Regions from separate parts of the Bacillus sp. DTU_2020_1000418_1_SI_GHA_SEK_038 genome, predicted to be linked through region 2. Evidence: riboswitches for the same ligand, from Rfam matches in the RefSeq annotation. Region 2 holds a riboswitch; the other holds the start of a gene.
The links. Region 2 has a riboswitch for FMN ahead of ribE (riboflavin synthase). Riboswitches for the same ligand answer to the same signal wherever they lie in the genome.

Region 1: linked by a shared signal. The riboswitch ahead of RRV45_RS14250 (ECF transporter S component) and the one ahead of ribE (riboflavin synthase) in region 2 are both predicted to bind FMN.

What each region holds. Positions count from the first base shown of each region.
Region 1 covers NZ_CP135435.1:2,869,026-2,874,866, reverse strand. Annotated here, with positions in the region: gene RRV45_RS14265 (ATP-binding protein) at 1-582, shown strand, start outside; gene sigX (RNA polymerase sigma factor SigX) at 796-1,347, shown strand; gene RRV45_RS14255 (hypothetical protein) at 1,325-2,563, shown strand; FMN riboswitch at 2,938-3,154, shown strand; gene RRV45_RS14250 (ECF transporter S component) at 3,317-3,901, shown strand; gene RRV45_RS14245 (ferredoxin) at 4,064-4,312, opposite strand; gene RRV45_RS14240 (YpbB family protein) at 4,560-5,624, shown strand; gene RRV45_RS14235 (RecQ family ATP-dependent DNA helicase) at 5,614-5,841, shown strand, end outside.
Region 2 covers NZ_CP135435.1:2,656,734-2,662,574, reverse strand. Annotated here, with positions in the region: gene RRV45_RS13105 (ABC transporter permease) at 1-163, shown strand, start outside; gene RRV45_RS13100 (hypothetical protein) at 321-1,106, shown strand; gene RRV45_RS13095 (peroxiredoxin family protein) at 1,212-1,781, shown strand; gene RRV45_RS13090 (EcsC family protein) at 1,822-2,646, opposite strand; FMN riboswitch at 2,780-2,927, shown strand; gene ribE (riboflavin synthase) at 3,046-3,699, shown strand; gene RRV45_RS13080 (bifunctional 3,4-dihydroxy-2-butanone-4-phosphate synthase/GTP cyclohydrolase II) at 3,736-4,929, shown strand; gene ribE (6,7-dimethyl-8-ribityllumazine synthase) at 4,945-5,415, shown strand; gene RRV45_RS13070 (EAL and HDOD domain-containing protein) at 5,561-5,841, shown strand, end outside.

The sequences.
Region 1 (5,841 bases), 210 kb from region 2:
GATGAGGAAAAGAAAGAAATGGCAAGTGTCATTTATGATGAATCGTTAAGAATGGGCCGGTTGGTGAACGAGCTCTTAGATCTTGCAAGAATGGAAGCAGGTCATATCCAGCTAACAATGGAGGAAATCGAGGTCAAACCATTTCTGCAGAAAGTAGTTCGTAAGTTCCAGGGATTAGCAAAGGAACAGGAAATTCATCTTGATTTACAGCTTAGTGAACAGTCGGCCTGGTTAAGATTTGATCCAGACGGAATAGAGCAAGTATTAACTAACTTAATTGATAATGGAATTCGGCACACCCCAAATTTAGGCAAGGTTATAGTTTCAGAGAGGAATGATGAAAAGGGCCTTTATATAGAGGTGGAAGATTCCGGATCAGGGATTCCCGAAGAGGATTTACCTTTCGTCTTTGAACGCTTCTATAAAGCTGATAAAGCTAGAACGAGGGGACGATCCGGAACTGGTCTTGGACTTGCTATTGCGAAGAATATTATTCACGCACATAAAGGTCAAATAACTGTTCAGAGTAAGATAGGTCAAGGAACGACATTTTCTCTCTTTATCCCTCGAATTATAGAGTAATTTAGAAAAACATGCCGATTGTTCTTGATACATGGGAAACATCTAATATTATTTACTTGAATGTATGTTTCAAATTCTATGTTGGAAGGATTTATTTAAAAATCCTTCCTTTTTTTATCAAATTAAAAGATAATAGGGCGTGAGGATTGTTTTCAGGTTTGTAACCTTTTCTAGAATTTTTACGACTATTAAATTAAACGGGGAGGGAAACGAATGGACTCCGTTTTTGATGAATTATATAGAAAATATCATCATGACGTTTTTCAATTTCTTTTTTATATGGTCAAAAATAGGGAACTTGCCGAGGACCTTGTCCAAGAGGTGTATATAAGAGTTCTAAAATCATATGAAAAATTCGAAGGAAAAAGCAGTGAAAAGACTTGGTTGTTTTCCATTGCAAGAAACGTGGCTATCGATTCTTTCCGCAAACAGAAGGGCTGGAAGCAGCGGCTTCTTGAAAAATTCGACTGGTCTACACAACAAGTAAAGGATGAATACCCCATTCCAGAAGAAATTATTGTTCAAAATGAAGAAATTCAATATATTTACAAATGCCTTGACCATTGTACAGTAGATCAAAGAATGGTCATTGTTATGAGATACATTCATGAGCTTTCCATTACAGAGTCAGCCCAAGCTCTCGGATGGACAGAAAGTAAAGTAAAGACAACTCAGCATCGAGCGTTGAAGGTATTAAAGGCTCATATGGACGAAATAAAAAGGAAGGAGGGAACTCTAGAAAATGAAAAAATCAGAATGGACTGAAGAACAACTTGAAGAATTATTAGGCAAGATGCCAAGAATTAAGGATGAACGGGATCCTAGAGAAATTTATCATCATGTTGCCATCAAAATGCAAAAGCGGAAACAAAAAATGTGGATTATGCCTAGTATTGCGACTGCAGGGGCATTCCTTCTGTTTTTCATCCTTGTTCCCAACCTTTTTAACTGGCAAAGCTTTAGTGAGAATTCAATGGAAACAGCAGATAAATCATCTTCCGCATCCGAAATAATGATGGAAAAAAAGAGTCTGGAAGAAAATAAAGATCAGCTTGCTGTTACAGAGGAAAATGGAGCCTCTATTGAAATGGCAAGAGAGAAAGAAGAGAAACAAATGGGGATCACTTCGATAGAAGTGGCTGACGAGACAACTGCTGTATATGAGGAGGATATTATTGATAAAGAAGTACTGACATATGCAGTTCCAAATCATGATGTTTCTTTTATTGTTCCTATTAGCCTCATTGTTCCTAAAGATGACCAAAAGTCTAAATTTGATTTATTTCTAGAAAATATGCCGAATTTGGCTGAAGTAAAATGGGGATTAACGGACTATTACCCTTTACAAGCCGATTTGAATTTTGATGAGGAAAATCAGATTATGACATTTAATGTTCCAGCTAACCATTCATATGGCATGTCGTCGAATACGGAATGGCTATTAGGTCAAGTAATGAATTATATAATGGATTCATTTGATATTAAGAAAGTTAATTTGACGACTGAAGGAAATCCGGGCATTGGATTTAGCCATCTCGGTAAAATAGATGAATTTGTAACGAAAGAGCAATCGAGCGATGATGCTTATTATTTTTATTTTCCAAGCGATGTTGAAACAAAGCCATTTATTGTCCCATATAAATTTACTGAAAAACAGGGCACAATCCAAGAAGCCTTTTCGATAATGAGAAATAATCAGGCGGGGGAGAAATTAATAGCATCTATTCCAGATACTATCCAATTCGAAACTGAAGAAAATCCGAAAGAAGGAAAGTTGATTATTAAATTTGAAAAGGGTTCACAATTAAACAATGATGAGGAAACTCTTCATACAATTGAAGCAATTTTATTAACTGCTAAAGAGTTTAATTATGAATTCGTAAAGCTGGAAAATGCGAATATTGACAGAATTGGTATATTTGATCTAAATCAGGAAATAAAAGTTCCTGTTTCAGCTAATAAGCGAACAATTTCCAATTAGAACTAGAGACGAGCCATTTGTGGCCCGTCTTTATTTTTGGGAATCATGAGGGATTCGTAAATTCCTTCAATTTGTTTTTCTGCCTGTTTTTAATAGGCTGATTAATCAGATTTGCTTTCTTTTGTTCTAAAATAACTTCCCTTTACATACTGTGGATATTGGACAAGAACTTATTAGCGTTTACAGGAGGAAAAAATGCGGGATTATTTAAGAAGATTTATGATTGCTGGAATTATGGGGATATTTATTAGCTTGTTATTTTTAGGGGGAAGTTTGTACAAGCTTTAAGGCGGAAAAAGGATAGGGTAATTTAATTCCTTCCCAATTCGTAGGTTTTCAAGTATAATATTTATTGTAACAATAAATTAAATACGGTCTATCTTCGGGGCAGGGTGAAATTCCCGACCGGCGGTGATGAGGTTTTTTCTCTAAGCCCGCGAGCCTTACGGCTGAAGCAACTCATTGGAAAAAGCTGAGAAAGATGGTCAAACTGGCATATTTCATTCTTTTTCTTCGTGAAAGCTTAAAGCTATGGCAGGATTTGGTGCGATTCCAAAGCCGACAGTACAGTCTGGATGGGAGAAGATGGAGGTTCTGCAGACGTTCAAAAATTGCTGGAATAATGAACGTTTATTTAGTGAGCCTTATTAATCTCCCTCAGGTATATTACTTGAGGGTTTTATTTTTGACGGCTACATGATCTGCTGAACCTTTCTTCTTTAGGAGAGATAGTCCTAACAAGGAGAGAGGAACATGAAAAGATTTTCTGTAAAAGCTTTAGTTTCAATTGGGATGTTAAGCAGTATATCATATGTATTAATGCTGCTGAATTTCCCGCTGCCGCCATTTCCACAGTTTCTGATGATTGATTTTAGCGATATTCCTGCATTAATCGCTGCGTTAGTCTTCGGTCCGCTGGCAGGCATTTTAGTTGAATTATTTAAAAATATTTTAGATTACTTTATGACAGGAAGCGCAACTGGAGTTCCAGTTGGTCATATTTCTAACTTTATTGCGGGCATCCTGTTCGTATTGCCTACCTACTATGTTTACAACAAATTAAAAACGAGAAAGGGCATGACATTTGGGTTAGTTATTGGGACGGCTATTATGGCTGTAATGATGAGTATTTTAAATTACTTCATCATCCTGCCAGCCTATACATTTTTCTTAAATATGCCAGCTATGTCTGCTCCAGAAATGCGTACAATGATTGTAACGGGCATTTTACCGTTTAATATTGTAAAAGGATTAATCATAACTATTGTATTTATGCTAATTTTTGCGCGTATGAGCACATGGATCAGCAAACAAGGTTCATATAATAATGCAGCATAAAAGAAAAAGCAACGGCTGACTTACCGTTGCTTTTTCTGTTGGCTTTATTAGGAAATTTAGTTTTCAAAAAATATTTTTCTATTTTTGCAGTTTGATTAAAAAAGAAAAAGCTCCCTTTCATATGGAAAGGGAGCGGTGGATAAAATTGAACTTTAATTGTTACTACTCGAATTTAAGTGCATCGCCATCAAATGCTTCGTCAGCAACTTTAATGGAATCAGTTGGGCAGCCTTCGAAAGCGTCCATCATATCATCAATTAATACATCTGGAATTTCTACAATTCCTTGGTTATCATCTAGAGTAACGAATGCAATGCCTTCGTCATCGTAATCATAAATATCTGGTGCTGCTGCCCCGCATGCTCCACATGCGATGCATGTTTCCTTATCAACAATTGTAAATTTTGCCATGAAAAATTACCTCCCAAGATTATAACAAAATAATTTCCTTCTTTGAAGATGGAAAGACATCCCTCACCCCCTATTGTAAAACTGAATGGCAAACATTTCAATAGTAAAAGTATTGAGAATGCTTATCATAACAAGGTTCTAACAATAGTCAGAATTATAGAGGCTCATATTTTACATTCATGATAAGATAAAGGAGATGATTAATTGTTATTATGTCCAAAATAGAACTCTTATATGGTGTGATATTATGAAGAATTCATTTTTGAATTTGATAGTTTTATATTGTTTACATAAAATTGATGGAGAGCGATCCATTTATTCAATTTTACATCTTCTGAAGGGGAAAAAATCAGCCCAAACGATTCAAGATGCTCATTTTTTCCAATTAACGAATCTTTTCAATTCTTTTCCTTTTCTCGAACGAACAAATGTAGATCATATAGTTGCCCGAATAAAGGATAGGGGATTCATTAGACAAATCTCTGAGCAAGGCTATCGTCTAACAACAACAGGTACGAGGTTTTTGGAAGAATCTTTGTCGAAACAGCCAATACCAGTTTCACTAAATGGTTTGAAGTACCATCAGGTTACCGATCTTTTTTGGGAAAGATTATCCCTTACTGTACAGGTCATGTCCTATTTAAAAAGCAGAGAAACAAAATATCTTCCTATCCAGCGAAAAAAAGAGGTTCACTATTGGGTAAAGAATTTTCTACAGCAAACGTCTTTAAAAAGAGATGAATTATGTGAGAACCTATACAATGAGTTGGTCCAATGTCTAGGCCGCAATAAAGAAATAGATCCTTCCATACTCGTCATGAGACTAACAGGGAACAAAATTATAGGACTTACTCCTTTGCAGGCAGCTGAAAGGCTGAATTTGGAATTTGACGTGTATCAAATCCAATTTAAAAGTTTGATTCATTTTATGCTAGAATTGATCAGATTAAAACCAGAAACCTTTCCGCTTTTAAGTAAATTTATTTCGGATGATTCGCTGCGGGTTTCATTGACTCAGACCGCTAAACGGACTTTCTCAATGCTAAAGAATGGCATGGATATAAATGAAATTGTTCAGAGTCGAAAGCTTAAGAGAAGTACAATAGAAGATCATATTGTTGAGATAGCATTGAATGATAAGAAATTTGAAATCACTCCTTTTGTTTGTAATGAAAAGCAGCAATTGATTTTAGATGTTGTTAAAACAAATACCACAAAGCAACTAAAGCAAATTCGTGAATTAGTTCCAAATGCAGATTATTTTGAAATACGCTTAACATTAGCAAGAGCAGGTGAAGTAAATGAAGCTTGAAAATTTATTACAGCATCATTTTAACTATACTGCATTTAGAACAGGTCAAAAGGAAGTCATTTCCTCCATACTGGAGGGGAATCATACAATCGCCATGCTTCCAACAGGAACAGGTAAATCTTTATGTTATCAATTGTCTGGATATGCATTAAGTGGACAAGTGATTATTATATCTCCGCTCTTATCATTAATGCAGGATCAAGCTGAACAATTAATG
Region 2 (5,841 bases):
GTTAGATTGGAGTCCAGTTCAGCTTCCGGCATATACAAGTCAATTACTGTTTTACGGGGGAGCCCCGAAAGAAACCTTACCAGCTTTAATCGTTTCAATTGTTAGCATTTTTATAATGCTTGCAGGAAGCATTCATATATTTCGGAAAAAAGAACTTGCTTAAGAATCCATGGTTTTGGATTCTTTTTTTATTTTTTTTACAGAAAAAATCATGTTTGAAGAAAATAGTTAATAGATATAGGAAAGAGACTCTATTAATTTAGTATATAAACACATTACTGGGAATGAATTTCCTATTTAGTATGTTAGGAGATTTGGTTATGAATATTCAAGAATATTATAAGAAGTCAGCTATGATATCTTTAAATGCCAGCCTAGCCTCATTATTTCCTCCATTTTTGTTTATCCTTTATGGAATAATTATTGCCCCAAACATAAGTTTTGTTCTAGTGATTATTCCTTTTTTACTTTATAGCCTTATTTGCTATCACTATTATTTATTAAACGATCAGCGTTCTAAGGAAATTTCGATTTTGCAAAATCAATTAGATAATGGTCTTTTATTAGACAAAGATCAGGTGATTCTTACTTTTTTGCCGTCCCCTACTTTAAGAATGCAAATCTTTGATATAAATGGTAAGCTTCTCGGAGAGATTAGGGATATGCAATTTTGGAAGTTTCGATGGTTTTTACCTTATTTCCTTGATAGGTTTTTTGAGAAAAGGTATGGCTTTTATGATGAAACCAACCAATTACTTAGATGCTTTACATTAAAGAAAAAACAAATAGAAATAACCGATGCTAATTCAAACGTTCTTACAACAATTTTTTGCGAGCCAACCAATAAAAGCTTTACATTCACTTATGATAATGAAAGTAATACAATTATAGTTAAGCGATCCTTTCAATTTATGGATATTAGATTTTTCCATACTAATTTAACACCGATAGGCAGGCTGCGAAAAGGCTGGATGCCTTTGGAATGGGGAAACAGATTTAAAGATCCGAATATGCCAGTTCTTACATTTGGGCAATCAATTTTGGCAGAGGACAAGCTGTTGATGTATGCTATCATAACTAAATTATTTCAGTCGTCAAATCACTAATTTAAAAGATAGACTCGTTCATGCAGATAAATGGTTTCTTAAAGGCTAATATAGTATATTAATCAATAGAGATTTTGCATCAAGATATTAGTGATGAGGTGTAGCATGAAAAAGTTTTTGCTGATTGTGGGCGTAATCGTTCTGTGTTTATTTATGGTCGATAAAATGATTCTCCAGGATAAAGGTATTGTAAACAACCTCAATCAGAAATACGATCGGATAGAAAATCCTGAAACGATTCAAATTGGGATCGAGGAAGGCAGAAGGGCACCTGATTTTACCCTTGCGGATTTGAATGGGAATATAGTAAAGCTCAGTGACTATAAGGGGAAAAAGGTCCTGCTAAATTTTTGGGCAACTTGGTGCCCTCCTTGTAAGGCTGAAATGCCGCATATGGAAAAGCTGTATCAAAAATATAAAAAGGATGGGTTTGAAATCCTTGGAGTAAATGTGACAACATCGGAAAAAAACAGAAATCATGTTGATCAATTTGTAGAAGATTATCAATTAACCTTTACAATCCCGCTTGATGAAAAAGGAAAGGCATTTAGTGATTATAGCATTATGGTCTATCCAACGAGCTTTTTTATTGACTCAGATGGTATTATTCGTAAAAAAGTGTTAGGGGCAGTAGATGAAGACGCAATGGAAAAACTAATTCAACGTTTACCTTAATAAGAGATAGAATGACAAAAAACCTGTCTGGCTAATCTATTCATTGGCCAGGCAGGTTTTTTTCCTTATTTTTTGAATCAGCTTCTAATTTCTCTTTAATTCTTCGTTTTCGATAGAGCATCATTCCAGCCTCGGCAATATCATTAACTGCTGAGCGATTGATAAAGGCTCCAAATAAAAGACCGGCAATAGGGATCATTTGAAAAAGCTTCTTCCAGCCGATTTGATCTCTATATGTAAAAACCACCTCACGCCATCCTTGAATCTCTGAAATAACCTCTCTGTTAGCACTATCATTTGGCGAATCGATTAAGGAAAGCTGCTGCAGAATCGCTTTTTTCCCAACGATATCAGAAGAAACGAATTGCAGGACTTTCACCATATACATTCTTTCTCTCTTATCTTTTGGATCATATCCGTAGCAAATAGCGATGTCCTGAAGTGTTTTTAACTGGATCCCAAGAAGAAGTGGAATGTCTAGTGATAAGGTTAGAATGCCGCCAACTCCTGTACTGGCACCTTGGAGCGTAGCGAGTCGTTTCCGGTTTCCTGTCAGTTTAGTAACAGCAGCATCCATTTCATTAATAGGTATGGAATAAACTTCCTCTAAATTATTAATATACTTATCGGGATAATATGATTTTAAAGAAGAAACAGAGCTTAAATATCTTCCGCCAGATTGAATATATTGGCCAAGTTCATCAAGGATAACCCCAATTTTCTTTTGTAAAAAAGCAGGTGTGAACTTGTCCAAAAGCTTAAATGGCAGTCTGCCAAGCTTTTCCCAAAACCATAAGTCATTTTGCGCCTTTTCCCAGTCCTCACTCTTTTTTAATTCCAGCAGTAATTGTTCTTTTGTCTCCATTTCAGCATATTCCTTCCCGTTTTAGATACATACATATACGCTATATAGACTAAAAAGTTTCAATTAGTTAACAGCCAAGTGAATTTAATTGTTTATTTATAAAACTCATGATACTATTTTTACTAATCGAATAAGAATCCTTCGGGGCAGGGTGAAATTCCCAACCGGCGGTGATGAGGAGAAAAATCCTCTTAGTCCGTGACCCGGTTTCAATGTTGAAAACGGTGGATTTGGTGTAATTCCAAAGCCGACAGTTAAAGTCTGGATGGGAGAAGGAATGGACAAGCTTGCGTAAAAAAGTCTTTTTTCTTTACGCTTATTTAGCTATGTTATTATGCCCCGTACATTTATTTGTACGGGTTTTTTTCTGAAGAATTTCAAATGAAGGGAGGAAATTATATGTTCACAGGAATTATTGAGGAATTAGGGATAGTAGAACGAACCGCCCAGATTGGAAATTCGATTAAATTAACGATTAAAGCCTCAAAGATTCTCCATGATCTAAAGCTTGGTGACAGTATTTCTGTCAATGGTGTCTGTTTGACTGTTACAGAGTTTAATCAGGACGGCTTTTCCGCAGATGTTATGCCGGAGACGTTTAAAAGCACCTCTTTGTCATCTTTAAAGGAAAGGGCAAAGGTCAACCTGGAAAGAGCTATGGCTGCAAATGGCCGTTTTGGAGGCCATTTCGTAACAGGTCATGTGGATGGTACAGGTAAAATACTTAAAAAGACCGCAAATGAAAATGCTATATATATTGAAATATCAGTGCCAAGTTCCTTTAATCACCTCCAATTAATGAAAGGGTCCATCGCCATTGATGGCACCTCGTTAACTATTTTTGGGGTTACAGAACAATCAGTGACAGTTTCGATTATCCCACATACTGCTAAGGAATCGGTAATAGGACTTAAGCAAGTTGGGGAGATTGTCAATCTTGAGTTTGATATGCTGGCTAAATATCTGTATTCATTCATAACAAAGGAACAAAATAATAAGACTGAGAATCCAGGTATTTCTGAAGGCTTTTTAAAAGAAAATGGTTTTCTTTAATTTTTAAAAAACTATGTTGGCACCAGGAGGGAAAGCATGTTCAGTGAAATAGAGGCAGCATTAGAAGATTTGAAAGCAGGGAAAGTCATCATTGTTTGTGATGATGAAGACAGGGAAAACGAAGGCGATTTTCTTTCTATTGCCGAGCTTGTGACTCCAGAGACAGTTAACTTTATGGCGAAAGAAGGAAGAGGACTCATTTGTACACCCATTTCTGAAGGGCTGGCCAAAAAATTAGATCTTCTTCCAATGGTGAAAAATAATACAGACAGTCGCGGCACAGCATTCACTGTATCAATCGATCACAAAGAAACAACGACTGGAATAAGTGCTTTTGAGAGGGCGTTTACGATCGAAAGAATGCTGAAGGATGATGCACATCCGGATGAATTTAATCGCCCTGGACATATATTCCCTTTAATTGCAAAGGAAGGCGGCGTATTAAGAAGAGCAGGACATACGGAAGCAGCTGTCGACTTGGCACGTCTTGCCGGTGCGAAGCCAGCGGGCATCATCTGTGAAATTATGAAGGATGATGGAACAATGGCCCGTGTAAAGGATTTAGAGATCATAGCCAAAAAATTTGATCTAAAAATGATTACCATTCAACAGCTCATTGAATATCGGCTTGAACATGATTCTCTTGTAAAAAGAGAGGCTGATATTAAGCTTCCGACCCAATACGGATTGTTTAGAGCTGTTGGATATACGAGTAAATTGGATGACAAAGAGCATGTTGCTTTAGTAAAAGGAGAAATTACCGAAGACGAGCCCGTCCTATTAAGAGTCCATTCGGAATGTCTAACAGGAGATGTTTTCGGTTCAAACAGATGCGATTGTGGACCTCAGCTGGAAGCTGCATTAGCCCAAATTGAAAAGGAAGGGAGAGGCATTCTTCTGTATATGAGACAGGAAGGCAGAGGAATTGGCCTCATCAACAAAATGAAGGCTTACGAGCTTCAAGAAGAAGGGTACGACACAGTTGAGGCAAACCATAAGCTTGGATTTGGCGATGATTTACGTGATTACGGAGTAGGTGCACAAATATTACGAGATTTAGGTGTGAAAAAAATGCGGCTCTTAACAAACAATCCGAGAAAAATTGCTAGTTTGGCTGGCTATGGGTTAGAGGTCTCAGAACGCGTTGCATTGCAAATGCCGGCAAAGAGTGAAAATGAAGCCTATTTAAAAACGAAAAAAACAAAGCTTGGACATTTATTAAAATTATAATGGGAGAGATGAATAATGAAAAAAGTAATCGAAGGGCATTTAGTTGGATCAGGATTGAAAATTGGTATTGTTGTGGCACGATTCAATGAATTTATTACTGGGAAATTATTAACCGGGGCAGAAGATGCTCTTAAACGCCACGGTGTAAGTGAAGAGGATGTAACCGTTGTTTGGGTGCCAGGAGCTTTTGAAATCCCATTAGTAGCCAAAAAGCTCGCTGAAGCCGGAGGGTATGACGCGATTATTACACTAGGAACTGTCATAAGAGGTGCAACGCCACATTTTGATTTCGTCAGTAATGAGGTTGCAAAAGGGGTTGCTTCAACCGGAATGCAGAGCGGAATCCCCATTATCTTTGGCGTGTTAACGACAGATACGATTGAACAGGCAATTGAACGCGCAGGCACAAAGGCTGGAAATAAAGGCTGGGATGCAGCGGTAGGAGCTATTGAGATGGGTAATTTATATAAACAGATTTCCAAATAAGAATGGTTGCTGATTTCCGATTGTCTCTGTAAAATTGCATAGAATAGATAATTTTTTCAATTATTGCATATTTCGACAAACTTAATTAAGTTTATTGTATACAATAGGGACTATCATTATATGCAGTATTTTTCGGAGGTAATGTATGGAGGTTTTTGTAGCGAGGCAGCCGATTCTTAATGCTAATGAAGATGTATTCGGATACGAGCTTCTTTACCGCAAGAATCAGAAAGTAAATGCCTTTCCTGATATTGATGGTGATCAAGCGACAACAGAACTTATAGTTAATAGTTTTTTAAATATTGGGATTGATAAGCTCTCTAACGGTAAGCCTTGTTTTATTAATTTTACCGAAAAACTGCTAAAGCTTAAGCTTCCAACTTATTTTCGACCGCGTGAAATAGTTGTTGAAATTTTGGAATCCAT